Regions from separate parts of the Virgibacillus dokdonensis genome, predicted to be linked through region 3. Evidence: riboswitches for the same ligand, from Rfam matches in the RefSeq annotation. Region 3 holds a riboswitch; each other region holds the start of a gene.
The links. Region 3 has a riboswitch for thiamine pyrophosphate ahead of tenA (thiaminase II). Riboswitches for the same ligand answer to the same signal wherever they lie in the genome.
Positions count from the first base shown of each region.

Region 1: another riboswitch for thiamine pyrophosphate. It lies ahead of B2C77_RS14490 (ABC transporter substrate-binding protein); the one in region 3 lies ahead of tenA (thiaminase II).
Region 2: another riboswitch for thiamine pyrophosphate. It lies ahead of B2C77_RS03495 (IS4 family transposase); the one in region 3 lies ahead of tenA (thiaminase II).

Region 1 covers NZ_LT745763.1:2,737,024-2,742,987, forward strand. The annotation lists gene B2C77_RS14480 (ABC transporter permease) at 1-744, opposite strand, end outside; gene B2C77_RS14485 (thiamine-binding protein) at 744-1,034, opposite strand; gene B2C77_RS14490 (ABC transporter substrate-binding protein) at 1,131-2,132, opposite strand; TPP riboswitch at 2,383-2,492, opposite strand; gene B2C77_RS21440 (DEAD/DEAH box helicase) at 3,101-3,250, opposite strand; gene B2C77_RS14495 (hypothetical protein) at 3,433-3,804, opposite strand; gene B2C77_RS14500 (hypothetical protein) at 3,963-4,679, opposite strand; gene pglZ (BREX-3 system phosphatase PglZ) at 4,672-5,964, opposite strand, start outside.
Region 2 covers NZ_LT745763.1:375,385-381,348, reverse strand. The annotation lists gene B2C77_RS03505 (response regulator) at 133-663, opposite strand; gene B2C77_RS21310 (response regulator) at 633-845, opposite strand; gene lhgO (L-2-hydroxyglutarate dehydrogenase) at 933-2,120, opposite strand; TPP riboswitch at 2,495-2,597, shown strand; gene B2C77_RS03495 (IS4 family transposase) at 2,834-4,063, shown strand; gene B2C77_RS03490 (YkoF family thiamine/hydroxymethylpyrimidine-binding protein) at 4,594-5,211, shown strand; gene B2C77_RS03485 (ECF transporter S component) at 5,204-5,785, shown strand; gene B2C77_RS03480 (ABC transporter ATP-binding protein) at 5,782-5,964, shown strand, end outside.
Region 3 covers NZ_LT745762.1:293,207-299,170, reverse strand. The annotation lists gene opp4A (oligopeptide ABC transporter substrate-binding protein) at 1-899, shown strand, start outside; gene opp4B (oligopeptide ABC transporter permease) at 932-1,897, shown strand; gene opp4C (oligopeptide ABC transporter permease) at 1,915-2,817, shown strand; gene B2C77_RS01750 (copper homeostasis protein CutC) at 2,873-3,559, opposite strand; TPP riboswitch at 3,713-3,812, shown strand; gene tenA (thiaminase II) at 3,981-4,676, shown strand; gene B2C77_RS01740 (response regulator transcription factor) at 5,016-5,669, shown strand; gene B2C77_RS01735 (sensor histidine kinase) at 5,671-5,964, shown strand, end outside.

The sequences.
Region 1 (5,964 bases), on a different contig from region 3:
CGCTTTTACCACTTTTCGTTCTACAAAAGAAAGCAGTCCAAAAAACAGTAAACTTAACGTGACAATAAACAAAATCGCAACAAATACGCGATCCGTTCGAAACGATGAGGAAGCAAGTGTCATATAATAACCAATTCCCTCACTCGCACCAAGCCATTCGGAAATAACTGCCCCCATTACACTATAAGTAGCTGCGATTTTCAAGCCACTGAATAGGGATGGTAAGGCATGTGGCCATTCTAATTTGAAGAAGATTTGCCGTTTATTGGCACCAGCCATTAGCATATAATGATGTAATTCACGACTTGTTTGTCGAAACCCACCCAAAGTAGCTATCGTGATTGGAAAAAAACAGACGAGTGTAATCACAATTAATTTAGGTAATATGCCAAAGCCGAACCAAACAACGAGTAATGGAGCTAAAATAATGATTGGAATATTTTGTGAAATTATTAATAATGGATAGATCGCCTCTCGTAAAACTGGCACTAAATGTAAACAAATAGCAACTAGGATTCCAACACTACTGCCAATAACAAATCCTATCACAGATAGTTGAATGGTTGCCCAGAGATGATGATTGTAATCGCTCCAGCCAATGATGGTTTCTTGCCCAATAGATGTAGGGGGAGGCAAGATCCATTCCGGAACCTCAAATAGCTTACTTGCTGTCTCCCAAATGATAATCAAAAGGATGAGGACCAAAGCTGGCCGCCATCCTCTTCTCAATACATTCCTATCCATTACCGATATTTCTCCGTTAACGTATCCATCGAAGCCCCTGATGGCTGGAAAAATATCTTCACTTGCGAAATAACGCTTGGACAACCTAATTCTTCCATCCGCTGGTTCATTTTCTCCACAATCTCAAGCAAGTTGGATAATTCCCCTTCCATCGTCGTTTCCAAAGGGCTTACATGATAAGGAACCCCAGAAGCATCAATAATCGCAATCGCTTCATCTACATAAGGAATTACATCTTCCCCGTTTTTCGTTTTTGGTATAATTTGTACACTTACAAGTGCATTAGCCATGACGTCTCCTCCGTTACTTCTGTTTTGAATCTAAGTGTTCGCCACAAAATAATGTGACGTTTGCTCATTTATTGTTTAACGAATCCTTGCTCTTGCTTAGTTGTTTGGTAAAAATTCATTCGTAAACGCTTTTTCACTGTCAAGAGGCTTATCAAGTAAATCATTGTCATACATCCAGGTCGAATAATTTTCCCATACTTCTAGTTTTTGTTCGCCCCATCTAGCTGCATCATCTTGATACTTATCCGCTAACCATTTTTGACTTGCCTTTACTAAGTCTGCGTCCAAATCAGGCTCGGCTTGAATTAAAATCTCGGCCGCTTCATCAGGGTTTTCAATTGCTAGTTCATACCCTTTTGTTACAGCAGCTAAAAATTGCTTAATCGTATCTGGGTCTTCTTCTATCATCGTTTCATTGGTTGCCAATACTGGCGTATAGTAATCTAATTTTTCCGTATAATCAGTAAGATAAACCATATTGATCTCTTCATTTCGAAGTTCCGCTTCAATGCCTGTCCAACCATAAAATATCCAAGCAAAATCAATATCACGTTCTACCGCAGTAAAGAAATCGGTATCGCCCATATTAACAATGTCCACTTTCTCAACGTCAGCATCATCTTGCTTCATCAACGAGCTAATTACTGCTTTTTCAAGGGGGGCACCCCAGCCGCCATACGTTTTTCCTTCGAAGTCTTTAGGCTCGGTAATATCTTTTTCCTTTGGCGAGGCAAATCCAGACGTATTATGCTGAATAACTGCTGCAATTGATACAATAGGGATATCTTGTACTCTTGCTTCCGTAATCCCTTCTTGGTAACTTACACCAAAATCAGCCTTACCAGAAGCCACTAATTGATCAGCACCTGCTTCTCCTGGCATCTTAATATCAACATCCAATCCTTGCTCTTCAAAGTAACCTTTTTCCTTCGCTACATAGAGTCCTGTATGATTCGTATTTGGCGTCCAATCAAGCACTACAGAAACTTCTTTTCGTGCTTTATCTGCTGATTTTTCTTCTTTACCTTGCTCACTGTCATTTGCATTGCATGCTGTTAGTAAAACAATGAGCAAACTAAGCATAATAAATCTTTTCAATCTGTCTCCTCCTCCAGTATAACTACAGCTATGTAAGGTGCAGAGAATAAGGAAAACTTTATTTCACGATCGACTTAGCTTTCCCTTCATTGATGGATAAATAACCTGATTGGGAAGTCTAGCAACAATCCATTCTCTCTTAGATTTGTTGTTGATATTGGATGTTTATCATTTTGAAAAGCACGCATGAGTTTAAAAAAAGCCTTAGGCGATTACGTACACCTAGGGCTTTTTGCACATGCAAATGATACTTTCTTGTCGACATGTTCCCTACGCTGGTTTTACCCAGATCAGGTTCTAAGAGTCCGTATCTTAAGGATACAATCTCAACCAGCAACACTGGTCCCCCTACAACGCTTGTATGCTATTATATAGTTGTCTTTCCATAAGTAACTATGCCATATTTGAAGGGATTTAGCAAGTTTTACTGCCCCCTAATAACGTGTCTTCAAGCTCTGCGTATATTTAATCCCTGTAAAACAAGAATTTCTCTTTTCAATTCCTTTAAGTCTATATCATCTACCGACTTTTCCAACGGAACATTCCATTTCTCTTATTGTTCAAGACCCTCTTCTAAATAATTTTCTGTATCTAGTTTCTTGATTTTCCTTAAAAATCTTGAACGTTCCTTATCGGTTTGTTTATATAATTTAACCAACCTTTTATATCTTCTTTTTAAGGATAAATAGAGTTGCCTCAATAGATGAGCTTAGTCTTCTTTGCAATAACATCATCGCAAATGCCGTACTTTGACTACCATTATTTATTGCTCGATTGAAATATTGAGTTCCATATTCCGTTACTGCATCATATAACTCTAAAATAAAATGGAATTGTCTTTGACGTACGTTTTGGAAAAATCAGTGTTCCATTCAAAATTGCTGAGATTTTCTTTTAAACGTCTAATGTTTCCTGGATTGGCTCATCCATACTCATACTAGAAAAGACGTCTTCATCATTTAATTCCATTAAATGTCTGAATTTTCCTTATCCTCTTTATGTGGTGTTGCGGTTAACAACAGACAATGTTCCGATTTTCTTAGCAATGCTTCTCCCAACTGATAGAGTTTTGTTCTAAAGGTTTTCTTCTTAGCAGTTCCTTGTGTATAAGCAGCCATTTTATGAGCTTCGTCAATTATTATTAAGTCAAAAAACTAGCTTCTTGCATAAGTACTCTTACATCATCACGTATATCCCAATACACGAAGCTAGACAGCAGGAATTTCCCGCAAAAGGGTTTTTTACTCCATATTCATTTACCACATTCCGATTGATAATGTGAAAATGTAGACCAAATTTCTCACTCAGTTCTGCTTGCCATTGTTTCCAAACAAAAGGTGGAACTAGAATAAGAATACGATTGACGACTACCCGTGCTTTTAACTCCTTCATCAGCATACCTGCCATAATTGATAATTGTTTTACCTGCACCTGGGTCGTCTGCTAGCAAAAAACAGGTCTGTGGTACTTGAAGCATTCTGCCATATACTGCTTCTATTTGATGTGGAAGTGGCAATAATTTTTCATTTCCTAGTGTTCTTGTTCCGGAAAACCTCATTTCATTTTCAAGAAGCAAGTATTGAATATAATTTAGTACATCTGCTGCCTGTATATAGTCATTCTTTTTCGAATTCAGTTGTTGGAAGTCTTTTATCCTTTCTTGTTCCATCATTAATTCATAATATTAATTTGTATCACGTCCAATTGCTTCCAGGATACAAAAACCTTCAACGAACTCACAGTTTTTTATTTCTACACCCTCTGGAAAGTATGTACTTGATACGACATCTCCTCTTTTAAACATACTAAAAAACCTTATTCTGCGGGTTTTTATATTGGATTTCTTTCAATTACTAAATCTTTAACTCCTTGGCGATAAAAAGAAAATGATTTTCTTTCCCGTAACTCTGTGATATTTAGTTCACAGTTAAACGGGAAAAATAATGGATGATTTTCGATTAAATCTACGTGTAGTGCATCACTATCCAATACATTTAATAAAATTTGCACGAAGAATGATTGTATCAGTGAACTAGTAATTATGATCTTTTCACTTATAGTATAAATACTTTTACTTACTGGTTGAATGATATTCCAAGCCTTCATACTTCCTAATACCGCGCTAGTTGCAACCTCAACCCGTCTTCGGTCACCATATGCTTCCTTCATCCGATTGTTAATTGCTTTACTTGAAACTTCGTCTTGTAATTGAAACAGTCGACCAAATTCATTCGAAACATCTTTGAAAAAGGGGTACGCAGCAATCGTTAATCCCCAGTGTACAAGAAGCCTCTCTTCATTTGTTAATTGACTAAATTCCTCCAGAATTTCGTCACGAATTGGTTTCAACTCATCATCAACTCGATACCATATTTTCATTAACATCGTAATGGCATTTTTTCTTGATTTTACACCTGTAATATCATCACGTAAATAGTTGTCTAAAACGGTGTACATCTCTTTACGCGAATGCTTCTTGGTTTGATTAGCTGTATAATCCAGGTGATTTAGCAAAACTTTTTGATCAAAACCGACTGGTTTACTCACCTAATCCACTTCCTTCATTTTTTTGTACCTTTACAAAAGGAACAATTACTTCTTCTATACTAGCTCCACCATGTGTTACAATTGATTGGCTTTTAGGAACAAAAGCTTGGCCATATTCTGCAAGTAAAACATGGTAATTTTCAGGCAAGCCAATACTAGGCCATTTTTGAACAGGTAGTTTTGATGCAGCATCTTCATATAACGTCATATCATTATAAATTCGTACACGCTCTCCTTTTTGCTCGACAAGGACACCTTCGGATATACGCCCAACTCCAGTTGCATCGGTGTTTCCATGATCAGATGTTAGATAAATGGAAAAACCAGCATCCGTCAAATCAGACAGTAAATTCACAAGATAGTTTGTTTGTAGCCATATTGTTATGTTTGAAGTAATGCTTTTTTCTCCAAGTACTGCATGATGTGTAAACCGATCTATCACGTCTATAACAGCACCATATATTTTGGTAGACCGTTGTTTTAAAGCTTTAATATTATTACGTTCATAATTTTCGTTTCCAAGTCCCTTCTGATAGGTGACATATTGTTTTAAGACACCTTGATTCTCCCAGAACGATTTCCAAAGCCTTTCTTCCGCTGTTGTTGTTTGAATCGTTTTGCCGAAGGTTATAGGAATATTTCCAGAGAAGATTGCTTGGCGCGATACGGATGTTAAAGTTGGAACCCAGGCATAGACCTGTTGCTCTTCAAATAAAAAATCTTTCTCTTTCAAAAAGCTTTGAACCATTCGCCATTGAACAAAATTCATCCCATCAAGGACTAATAACGCTATTTTTTCATCACCTTGTCTGTTTTTACTCATCACATGTGGAATGTGATGAACAAGTTTTGGTTTTGGATATGGCGGCAAACTTGTTAATGTATGGTATTGATTAAACATCCAATGAATAAATTTACTATTAACATCTTTTAAGATTTTTTCTACTTTGACAACATGACTGTTATTTTTTATTAAAGCCACCTTAAGTTCTGCAATTAAATCATTTATATGAAACCAATCTTTATATTGAGTAGCACTAGATAAACAATTTACTATTTTATCGCACAAATATTTTAGTTGCGTGTCGACTTTCTCTTTATTAGAGACTTCTTCGATTCCCATACGCATCCATTCAGGAACAGCATCTGGTATTGTTACGCCTTTCACCTTAGATAACTTTCCTTCAAGAAATAAATCATTCATTAACCTTCTTACATCATTATTTGCTAATGGACTGCTTTCATACATAAAAAATGCATCGTTAATCTGCCCTTGTTCCATTTG
Region 2 (5,964 bases), on a different contig from region 3:
TTTGTGAAGTCGCCTAGTTGCTGGGTGCTGGAGCCGGACGTCGCTATTCCGCTAAATCGGTACCCAACAATAAATTTTATACTTTCTTATTCTTTTAAAAAAAGAGGGTGAAACCTATAATTATATGATGGATTAAGAGCTGTTTTTATTCACTTTACGCATGAGCTGATAACGATTTACAGGTCTGCCTACAGTTCCATACTGTAAGACAATTTCAACTGCACCCCCTTTTTCTAAATAATCTAAATACCTTCTTGCGGTAACTCGGGAAATTCCTATACAGGAAGCTGCTTCATCAGCTGAAATAGAACTATTTTTGCGTTCTAATAAGTTGGTAATTTGCTGTAATGTTTGCTTATTCAATCCTTTTGGAAGCGCATTCGCTTTATGGTTTGCTTCTGACCGCTTATTGATCCACAAGTCAATCATTTCTTGGTCAACTCTATCGTTGCCATAGAAATGAAAATGATAATCTCGATACTTGTTTAATGCCTCTACTAAACGACTATACTTAAATGGCTTTATAAGATAATCAAACGCCCCATGCTGCATCATATTGCGAACCATTTCCCTATCTTCTGCAGCAGAGATGACAATTACTTCCACATTTATATTGTGATGTCGAAGCGCCTTTATCGTTTGAATTCCATCTTGTTCAGGCATATAAATATCGAGTAATATAGATTGGGCTGATAGATTTGACAATGCTCGACACCTGTTTTTCCATCTCTTGCAGTAGCGACAACGATGAAATCGTTTACTTTTTCTACCATCTTTTTGTTTACTTCCTGCACCATGGGATCATCTTCAATGATAACAACTTTTACCTCTGTATTTTTACACATTCGTATCCCCCTCTCTTCGGACTTGATCCCGAATTCGGCCCCTTGTGATAAAATTGTAAAATGAAGCTTTCCTATAGCGAAAAAAACTTATGATAATGATGCCCGTTCAGCTATCATCCTACCAATCTCTAGCGAAGCTGTTGCAGCGGGCGAAGGTGCATTGCAAACGTGGAGCACATTTTTTCCGGGTATAATAAAAAAGTCATCAAGTAGTGTTCCATCTCGAAGCATAGCTTGTGCGCGTACACCAGATGGAGCTTTTATCACATCTTCTGTTTGGATTTCTGGAATAAAACGCTGCAAACTTTTTACAAATAATGCTTTATACAAAGAACGCGACATTTCCATTGCGCCCACCTTTATATTTGCCTTTGCTAATCGCCAAAATCCTGGAAATAACAAAGTAGCTAGTGCTTCTTTCCTATCTATGTCCCACTTATTGTATCCTTCTTTTTTAAGACTCCATACTGCATTAGGACCTGCATGCACTTCACCATGAATTCCTCTCGTCAAATGTACGCCTAAAAATGGATACTTTGGGTCTGGTACTGGATAGACCAAATTTTTTACTACATAATGTTTCGTTGCTTTTAATGTAAAATACTCCCCACGAAAAGGGATAATCTTTACATCCGCTAAAATACCCGACTGTTTAACCAATTGGTCGCTATGCAATCCCGCACAATTGATAACCTTTCTAGCGATCAAAGATTGATGATTCGTATCTATCGTTACTTCAAATCCTTTCTCATTCATTTGATGTGCTTGTGTATTTAAAAACAACTCAACTCCTTGGTTTGCGAGTAACTCTACTAATTTATAAGCCACCTGTTGATAATCCACAATACCTGTTGTCGGTATATACAATCCTCCTTCTGCTTGAACATATGGCTCATGATCAATAACTTCCTCTCTTTGTAATTTTGTTATTTGTAAACCATTTTTACAACCTCGGTGATACAGTTGATCCATAAACGGTAGTTCTCGCTTTCTTGTAGCTACAATGATTTTGCCACAAACTTCATGCTCCACCTCATATTTTTGACAAAATGCAATCATAGAATTTCTACCCCTCACCGCTAATTGGGCCTTTAAGCTACCAGGTTTATAATAAATACCACTATGAATGACCCCACTGTTTCTCCCTGTTTGATGAGCTGCCCATGCTTCTTCTTTCTCCAATACGGCAATGGATGAATGCGGATGCTTTGTTTTCAGCTGCCATGCAGTTGCTAAACCTACAATACCTCCACCAATAATAATGTAATCATACATGCACGAATTCCCCTTTCCTTCCTTCAGTTAGGTCTCTCCAATCTGTATATTCAACATATTATCTTAATTAAATAATTATTTCGAATTAAACGAGTTTTTAAACTGAACTTAACAACTTGAAATAAAGCTAAAGCACAAACAACTGTGCAATTTCACAATCAACATATATTTTTCGAATCTCCATATACTATTTAGTATGAAATGGACCGAATAACCTTTTCGAAAACAAATTTAAACAAAAGCATATATACTGCTATTTTCGATAGGGAAATGGTATTTACTGTGCAATTTAGTTATAAGCTTCAAACGAATTGGTTGTGAACTTTGACGTTCTATACTATAATTCACTATAACAAACTATAAAACCGCATAACTATTTGCACTAGGGGAGCTATTTTAGATGGCTGAGAGGATAATTTCTGACCCTTATTACCCGATCTGGATAATACTAGCGTGGGGAAGTGCAGTCAAAACCAGAGAGTACAACATACATAGTCTATTTGGTAAAGACTGCCTTCTTCACGAAAGCAGTCTTTTTTGTGGTCTAGGAAATTATCACTAGCGTTGCATAAATTTTTTATAAAGTAGTCAAGAAAAAACACCTTGTGTCAATACTAAGAATAATAGGAATTATCAATACAAAAACGCATAAAAAAACCTTATAATAAGGGAATGGTAGTCCTGTCCAAATCCCAAATTATAAGGAGTCTTTCATGGACAATCATACCATAAAAATGGTATTCAAGGAATACATTCATCCATTAGATACAAAAGTTATTCAAAAAATGATTGATATAGAAGGGGTAGACAAGTATGTGAAAAAGCTAGATACCATTGCCTATATTCGCTTATTTATTTACGCACAACTTAAAAAATCAGAAAATCTTGCAGTAATCAGTCAGTCTGTTTCACGCAAAAAAACGGTGCAGCGATTAGTAGGTATAGACAGTATCAGTAAGTCACAACTCTCGCGTAAGAATAGACAAATCCCACATGAAATACCAGAAGCTATTCTTCGTCATCTCATTCAAAAGGTACAGTATACACTAGGACCTGTGAAAGCAGGAAAGGCATTGCTTCAGCTGCATTTGATTGATTCATCGACTATTTCCATGTGTCTTAGTGGCTATGAATGGGCTGATTTTCGAGAAACAAAAGCCGGGATTAAAATGCACACTTCAATTAGGTTGTGCAATGATACGCTCTCGCTAGATAAGATGATTCTAACGCCAGCCCGACCAGCGGATGAGACACAGCTGGATGAATTAATTGTTTATCAGTTAGATGTGCTTCATGTATTCGATCGCGGGTACTTCAACTTTGCGAAGTTCGATGCCTATTCGGAAAAAGGAATAAAATTTGCAACGCGTATCAAAGCCAATACAGTGGTACACGTCGTGGAAGAGTTACTCGTGGATCCATCTTCTCCCATCACACGCCATGCCATGGTGACAATCGGAAACATGAAACATCCATTACAATTGATAGAGACAACAGATAGTAATGGCAAGCCTATTCGGATTGTGTGTAACGACGCCAAGCGCAGTGCGCAAGAAATCAGCGATATCTACCGAAACCGCTGGAAAATAGAGTTGTTTTTCAAATGGATCAAGCAACACTTGGTCATTACAACATTATATGGTAAGAGTGAAAATGCCGTTTATAATCAAGTCTATCTTGCAATGATTACCTTTTGCCTGATCATCCTAATGAAAAATAAAATAGGTTTCAAAGGAACCTTGCTGGAAATGTTGCGTTGGATAAAGGATGGTTACGATCAATCCATGGCAACCTTTATTTTGAAAGTGCGTAAAGAACCAGAGCGAGAGTCCAGTGGACGACGAAGGTGGGACAATGAGCGAATTTTTGCAGAGACCCTAGCACAATATGAGACAGGAGACGTGTTACACTTAGATGATTTAACATACGATCCATTCGTTTAAAAGTATATACTATTCAAAAAATGGATGAAGGGCTACCTCTCATGCCTGTTGTCTTTTTTTCATTGTGTACAAATAACATATATCAGAAAATTCTGTTACCTATGTCTCAAATGGAAAATTAACGCTTGACTTGAAGCATTACTTTTTATGCAACGCTAGTGGGAAATTATAAAATTTTGCAGCTGTGGATAAACTAACTAAGTTATTTAGCCACGTCCGGCTCCAGCGCCCAGCAACTAGGCGACTTCACGAAATCGCCTTACGATAAGTCATCATCGGTTCGTTCTAAATAGGAAGGCCGACTAAAGACGGGCTTGCCGGAGGGCGCCGACATACTCCTGTTGCAGGAGCATGATTCCTAAAACTTTCGTTGATTCGTTCCACTCGCTACGTTGCTAATCGGGCGCCCCGAGCCTTTGTTCTATGTGAAAACTTGTTTATAAAAGTTCAAAACGAGTTCCTTTGCTCTTGTAGCACAATTTCATCGCGGTACATTTATAAAACTATGATTCATAGAAGGAGGAAGAAAATTGAATAATCCATTTCATACTTGCCACAACAGTAGAATAGCTGGCTGTGATTTTGCCATTTATCCGATGACAGATCATTTTGTGGATGTTATTACAACAGCATTAAAAGAAGTAGACACATCTAAAGTTTGGGTGAAAACAACGGACATAGGCACATGTGTGAGAGGGAAAATCACCCATGTATTTGATGTCACAAAGGCTTTATTTCTTCATGCCACACAAACAGGTTACCATGTCGTATTTAGTGGTACCTATTCTATCGGTTGTCCGGGAGATTCTGATGGGGATGTATTTTTAGCTGAAGATGATCGACGATTAAACGAAGCAGAGAGCAATAAGATCAAACAAGAGGTAGCCGGAAAGTTTTCTCTCTATCCATTAGGTGGCGGCGACTATATGAATCTCATTTACGACCAAATTGAAGCCATGAAAAAGCAAAACATCCGCGTATCCTCCATTCATTACGCCACACGATTAGATGGAGATGGTAAGGATGTATTTAATGGCTTGGAACAAGTCTTTGTCAACATGGAACATAGTGGGTCTTCTCACACCGTTATGACGACGACAATATCAGCTAACAGTCCTTCTAAAAAGGATGTGAACAGCGATGACTAACTGGCGTTTAAAAGAAATTATTGTTATGGCTGTTTTATCGGTCGTATTTGGGATTGTCTATTTAGCTTTCCTCCCAGTAGGAAAGCTACTTGTATCATTTATGGGCCCCATTGGTTATGACTTTATTTTTGGGATTTGGTTTATCGTATCCATTATTGCGGCCTATATATTACGTAAACCAGGAGCGGCTTTTCTATCCGAAACAATTGCCGCTACGGTTGAAATGCTCTTAGGCAATGCGATGGGGCCAATAATTATTATTACTGGAATTATCCAAGGGCTTGGTGCAGAGACTGCTTTTGCTGCGACAAGATATAAACGCTATTCCTTATGGGTATTAATGCTTGCAGGAGTTGGGGCAGCAATTTTTAGTTTTGTTTGGGGCTATTTTCGTGGCGGATATGCTGCTTTAAGCACACCTTATGTGATTAGCATGCTCATCGTTAGAATGATCAGTGGCGCGATTATTTCCGGTGTACTTGGAAAAGCAATTAGTGACTCACTAGCTAAGACAGGTGTATTATCTAGTTTTGCCCTTGGAAAGAAAATAGATAAAGCGAGGTCCGTATCATGATTCAAGTGCGCGAACTCACACTTTGGTTTAACGAGCATGAACACCCTACTATCAACAAGCTATCCTTTGATTTGCGTTCTGGCGAAACGATGCTTCTACTCGGACCAAGCGGCAGTGGAAAAAGCACACTAACTTGTTGCTTAAACGGGATTTACCCTCGCGAACTTGATGGGGAAATA
Region 3 (5,964 bases):
TGCAAGCTCCAAGTAGCCAATACCCGGAAATAAAAGAATTAGATAACGTAGAAGCAATTGAGGAACCAGCACTGGGCTTTAACTATATCGGCTTTAAATTGGGGCATTGGGATGCTGAAGAAGGCGTTAACGTAATGGATAATAAGAAGTTCCAAAACAAACAACTTCGTAAAGCAATGGCTTATGCAATCGACGTGCAAGGAATTCTCGATTCCTTTTCCAATGGTCTTGGTGAGGTAATTGGAGCACCAGTACCTCCTGTCAGCTGGGCATATGCGGATCAAGCAGAACTAGAAGATTACAGTTATGACCCTGAAAAAGCGAAAGAACTATTAGATGAAGCTGGTTACGTGGATACTAATGAGGATGGTTGGCGTGAGAACCCAGACGGAGAAGAGTTTACAGTAAACTTCGATACGATGTCAGGTTCAGATATTTCTGAGCCACGTGCTCAATACATTTTACAGAATTGGCAAGATGTTGGAATTAATGCGAAATTAAACGGTGGTCTAAAAGAATTTAATTTATTCTATGATGTCCTGGAAAAAGATGAGGAATCGGTGGAAACATTTATGGGCGCTTGGGGGCTTGCTTCTGACCCAGATCCAACTGGTTTGTGGAAATCAGATAGCGTATCAAACTTTGCTCGTTGGGTGAATGAAGAGTCAGATGAGTTAATTGAAAAAGGACTTAGCGATGAAGCTTTTGATCAAGAATACCGTAAAGATGTATATGCTGAATGGCAAAAATTGATTAACGATGAATTGCCAAACATTTTCCTATACGCACCAGTGGACGTCTATGCAGTGAACAAACGTCTACAAAATGTTCACACCAATTCCTTTACAGCTCAGCAAGACACACATTTATGGTGGGTAACAAACGCTGATGAAGAATAGACTATAAAACTAATAAATAAGGGGAAAATAATATGCTCATATACACTTTACGAAGAATAGCCATCATGATCCCCATTATTTTCCTGGTCTCTGTAGTGGTATTTTTCCTGGCAAACCTTATGCCAGGAGATGCCCTTACAGGGAGGATTGATCCATTAAATACAGATCCAGCTTATATTGAAGAAATGCGGGAGAAGCTTGGCTATAACGATCCCATTTATGTGCAGTATTTAAACTGGATTAGTGGATTTTTTCAAGGGGATTTTGGACAATCCTTCGTGCATAAAATGCCCGCTTCAGAATTAATATTATCGCGACTGCCTAATACCATATTATTAGCCGTCGTAGCCATGATTATTACATACATAGTTTCCTTTTTAATGGGGAGATACGCAGGCCGCCATCCCTACACATTAGGCGACTATGGTGTACAAGTATTAAATTATTTAGCACTTGCCATGCCGAGTTTTGTAGCAGCCTTATTGTTTATTTACTTTGTTTCCTTTCAATTAGGATGGCTTCCAGCGACTGGAAGTATTGGTTCGGGGGTAGATCCTGGAACATGGGAATATATTATTAGTAAAGTAGAACATGCTATCTTACCGTCATTATGTCTTGGTTTATTACCCATTGCTAGCTATACGCAATTTTTACGTAATGACATGATTGAAAGTTCTCAAAAAGATTTTGTACGTATGGCACGTGCAAAAGGAACGCCAGAAAGGAAAATATATAATAAACATATTTTACGTAATTCTGTTATTCCTATCGTTACATTATTAGGATTTGATTTAGCTGGTATTATTGGCGGTTCTGTTATTATTGAAACCATTTTCACATACCCAGGGGTAGGGCAATTATTTGTAGATTCCATTAATAATCGAGATTACACCGTCGTTATGGCAGTTACAATGCTACTAACCGTAATGACACTTATCGGAAATCTACTAGCTGATATTTTCTATGCTTTAGTAGATCCTAGAATACGATTAGATTAGTGGAGGAGGTAGATTAAATGGAACCATCAACAAACCAAACCGTTCAGCTGGCCCCTCCAAAGAAGAAAAGCTTATCACAATGGGGAATTGCTCGTAAAAAGTTTGTCCGAAATATTCCTGCGATGGCAAGTCTTATTTTCCTGTTCGTTGTAACAGCATTATCGATGTCAGCTTCACTTTTATCAGACATTGATCCGAGCCGTATTAACCCAAGACTCGTTGAAGTGCCGCCTTCTGCTGAACATTGGCTTGGAGCAGATTCTGCTGGAAGAGATATTGTCACCATGCTGCTATACGGTGGGCGGACGTCACTATTAATTGGTTTTTCTTGTATGACCATTATTATAACCATTGCGACAATAATAGGAACCATTTCAGGGTATTACGGTAACATAGTAGACAGCATTCTCATGCGATTTACCGATTTCATGATGAACTTCCCATTTCTCATTTTTGTTATCGTATTACAAGCAATCTTTGTTGACAGTGGAGTGTTAGCATTAATTCTTGTTATCAGCTTGCTTAGCTGGACAGGGGCTGCAAGGGTAATTCGAAGCAAGGTAATGTCGGAAAAAGAAAATGAATATGTGTTGAGTGCTATATCCATTGGAACAAGGCCTTCTAAAGTTATGATTAAACATATATTACCTAACGTCATGTCAACGATTATCGTTCAAGCAACGCTGTTATTAGCAGCGATGATCGTGGCGGAGACAGGACTTAGTTACCTTGGATTTGGGGTTCCTGTCGGTACACCAAGCTGGGGCAATATGCTACAAGCAGCACGCGATCCTGGCACGTTTGAAAATCTGTGGTGGATTTGGCTACCACCAGGTTTATTAATTACATTAACTATTTTATCCATCAACTTTATCGGTGAAGGGTTTAAGGACGCTTTCAATCCGAAATCAAAAAAATAATGCATGAAGCGAGCCTGAGCTTGTTTAATAAGCTCAGGCTCTACCTATGTCAGATTTATTTTTGGAGTATATTTTTTATTTGTTGTATCTTGCTGCGATCCAGTTTATATGCGAATGAATCGTTCCTTCTAGCGCCAGAACCAAAGTGGAATGCATGGGGTTTCACTTGCTCGTATACATCAGCAAAGGTTGCTGGCTTTAAACCATGCCCCACCATCATATTTACATGTGTATCCGCAGCCAAATGAATCAATCGTTGTAGCTGCGGAATTGCATCAGGTGCTTTATAGTTACCTCCTGCAGTTAACACTGTCGTTATTTGCTTATATTGTGCCAAGCATGCTAACGCTTCTTCTTGGTCACGAGCAAAATCAAACGCCCGATGAAAAGTTACTTCTAAATCATCAGCCACATCTAATAGCTGTTTCAACACTTCCTCATCAACTGTTTTTTCAGCAGTCAATGCCCCTATAACGATACCGTTTGCACCCATCTTTTTAATCAGATCTATATCTTCCTTCATCGTGTCTATATCGTATTTGTTGTATACAAATGATTGACTATGCGGACGAACCATGACATTTATAGGCAGATGGACAGCTTCAACCGCTTTTTTTAGTAAACCGTAACTTGGTGTAAGCCCTATTTCTGCCATCGCAGGGCTAAGTTCAATCCGATCTGCTCCATACTGCTCTGCTTCTATCACATCCGTTAAGTTCGTAGCAATAACTTCTAAAAGCATGAACAACCCTCTCCTTTACACACAATACCCTTATCCTACCTGATGAGAGCGCCTTTTAATAGACCAAAAAGATGCAAATAACCTACTACTATCCTCACTTCCTTTGCCTAAATCTACCATCTATGCTTTAATGGCAATACATAGTGTTATTATATATCTCACTAGGGGAGCAATTTTATTGCTGAGAAAGGAAACTTGACCCTTTGAACCTGATCTAGTTTGTACTAGCGTAGGGAAGTGACAACTTGCATGAATAGTAATAATCAGGCAATCACTTCCCCATTCTATTTACATCGTAGAATGGGGATTATTATTTTCTCCAGATGCAAGTACGTCTTATCCTGAACTACAAAGGTTTGTTGTTTCCACATCTTCTCTAGCATTAAAATAATTTCAATTATCGAGAGGAGAATATAGTATTATGCAACAACTATTTACAGATCGTTTATGGAAAAAGGTAGAGCCAATTTGGAAATCCTATTTGGAGCATCCGTTTGTAAAAGGGTTAGGAGAAGGTTGGCTTGATAAGGAAAAGTTCAAGCACTGGATGAAGCAAGACTATGTTTATTTAATAGAATATTCTCGCTTGTTTGCACTAGGAAGCGCGAAAGCACATGATTTATCAACAATGACAACGTTTGCCAATTTACTTCATGGAACCTTGCATATGGAAATGGATTTACATCGTAACTATGCAAGCAAGTTTGGCATAACTGCTGATGAATTAGAAGAAACAGAAGCGGCGGCAACAACGACTGCATACACAAGTTATATGCTAAATGTGGCACAACAAGGTGGCATAGAAAATACAGTCGCCGCCGTACTCGCTTGTGCTTGGAGTTATAATTACATTGGCAAAGCATTGGCAGCCTGGCCAAACGCCTTGGAACATGAATTTTATGGCAATTGGGTACAAATGTATTCCTCCGAAGATTTTACAGCACTGGCTAACGATTGCATTGATTTAATTAATACAATTGCGGAAGATAAACCAGAACACGAGTTAACCATCTTGGAAGATATCGTTGTGAAAACGAGCTATTTTGAATATATGTTCTGGGACATGGCAGAACATCAAGCCATGTGGCCTGTCCCTGTTGCTGCCCAAAACTTATAATTCTTTGCAAATCTTTATCCGTTGAAATGACTATTAAAAGCAATAAACTAAAAAAGCAATAATTATTTTGGACCAATATCAGGCGGCATGATCTACAGATTTTTAACTTCATAAAAAACCGCCCTAAAAATGTAAAGCTCATCATTTAAAAGCTACGGCTATCACCATAAAGACTTGGTGACATGTCGTAGCTTTCTTTATTCCTTAGGTAGAACGATACAATAGCTTGCTAACAGCCTATTATAACCTATAGATTTCGAAAGGATATATATACCAGATAGATATGATACAACATTGTTACACAGATAATTTATAATGAAAGAGAGGGAGGTTTGCCCAATGGTTCGAATACTAATCGTTGAAGATGAAAAACCAATATCTGACTTAATAAAAATGAGTCTCGGAGATGCAGGATATGAATGTTTCTGTGCCTATGATGGAGAACAAGCTGCTGATATGATTGAAGCAAATCATTTTGATTTAGCAATTTTAGATATTATGCTCCCCAAAATTAATGGCTATGATTTACTAGAATATATCCAGCCTTACGATATACCAGTCATATTTTTAACTGCCAAATCAGATGTAACGGATAAAGTAAAAGGGTTAAAGCTTGGAGCGGAAGACTACCTAACGAAACCTTTTGAAATCGTAGAATTACTAGCCCGAGTGGAAACTGTTTTACGCAGATATGATAAAAACAAACAATTTATAGAATTGTTTGATATAAAAATAGATACGCTTTCCAGAGTCGTAACCAAATCAGGAAAAACTGTTAATCTAACAGCGAAAGAGTACGACTTATTATTATTATTTATCAACAATAAAAATATTGCTCTATTTCGGAGTAACATCTCTATGAAAGTATGGGGAGAAGATTTTGTCGGCGAAAGCAGGACGATTGACCTGCACGTACAACGTATGCGACAAAAGCTTGGTTTAAAGGATAAAATCGTAGCAGTCTATAAGGTGGGCTATAGACTGGAGGTATAGCATGAAGTTATTCTGGAAAATATTTTATTCCACGATGATCGTATCTGTCTCCTGCTTCAGCATTGGAAGTTATATATTAATTGACTCCGCTTTTCAAGATTCTATCAAGCGCGAAGCCACTTCTGTATTTGAGGAAAATGATATTTTAAGATACTCGCTACAAAAAGAACTACGAGAGGCTTCCGTATCGGATTTTTACTTCGCTGATGAAAAAAACAAGGAATCAATATCCAATGAAGAGCTACTCATAACCGTTGCCTCCTCCTTAACCATTTATGAATCTGGTGGAGAACTT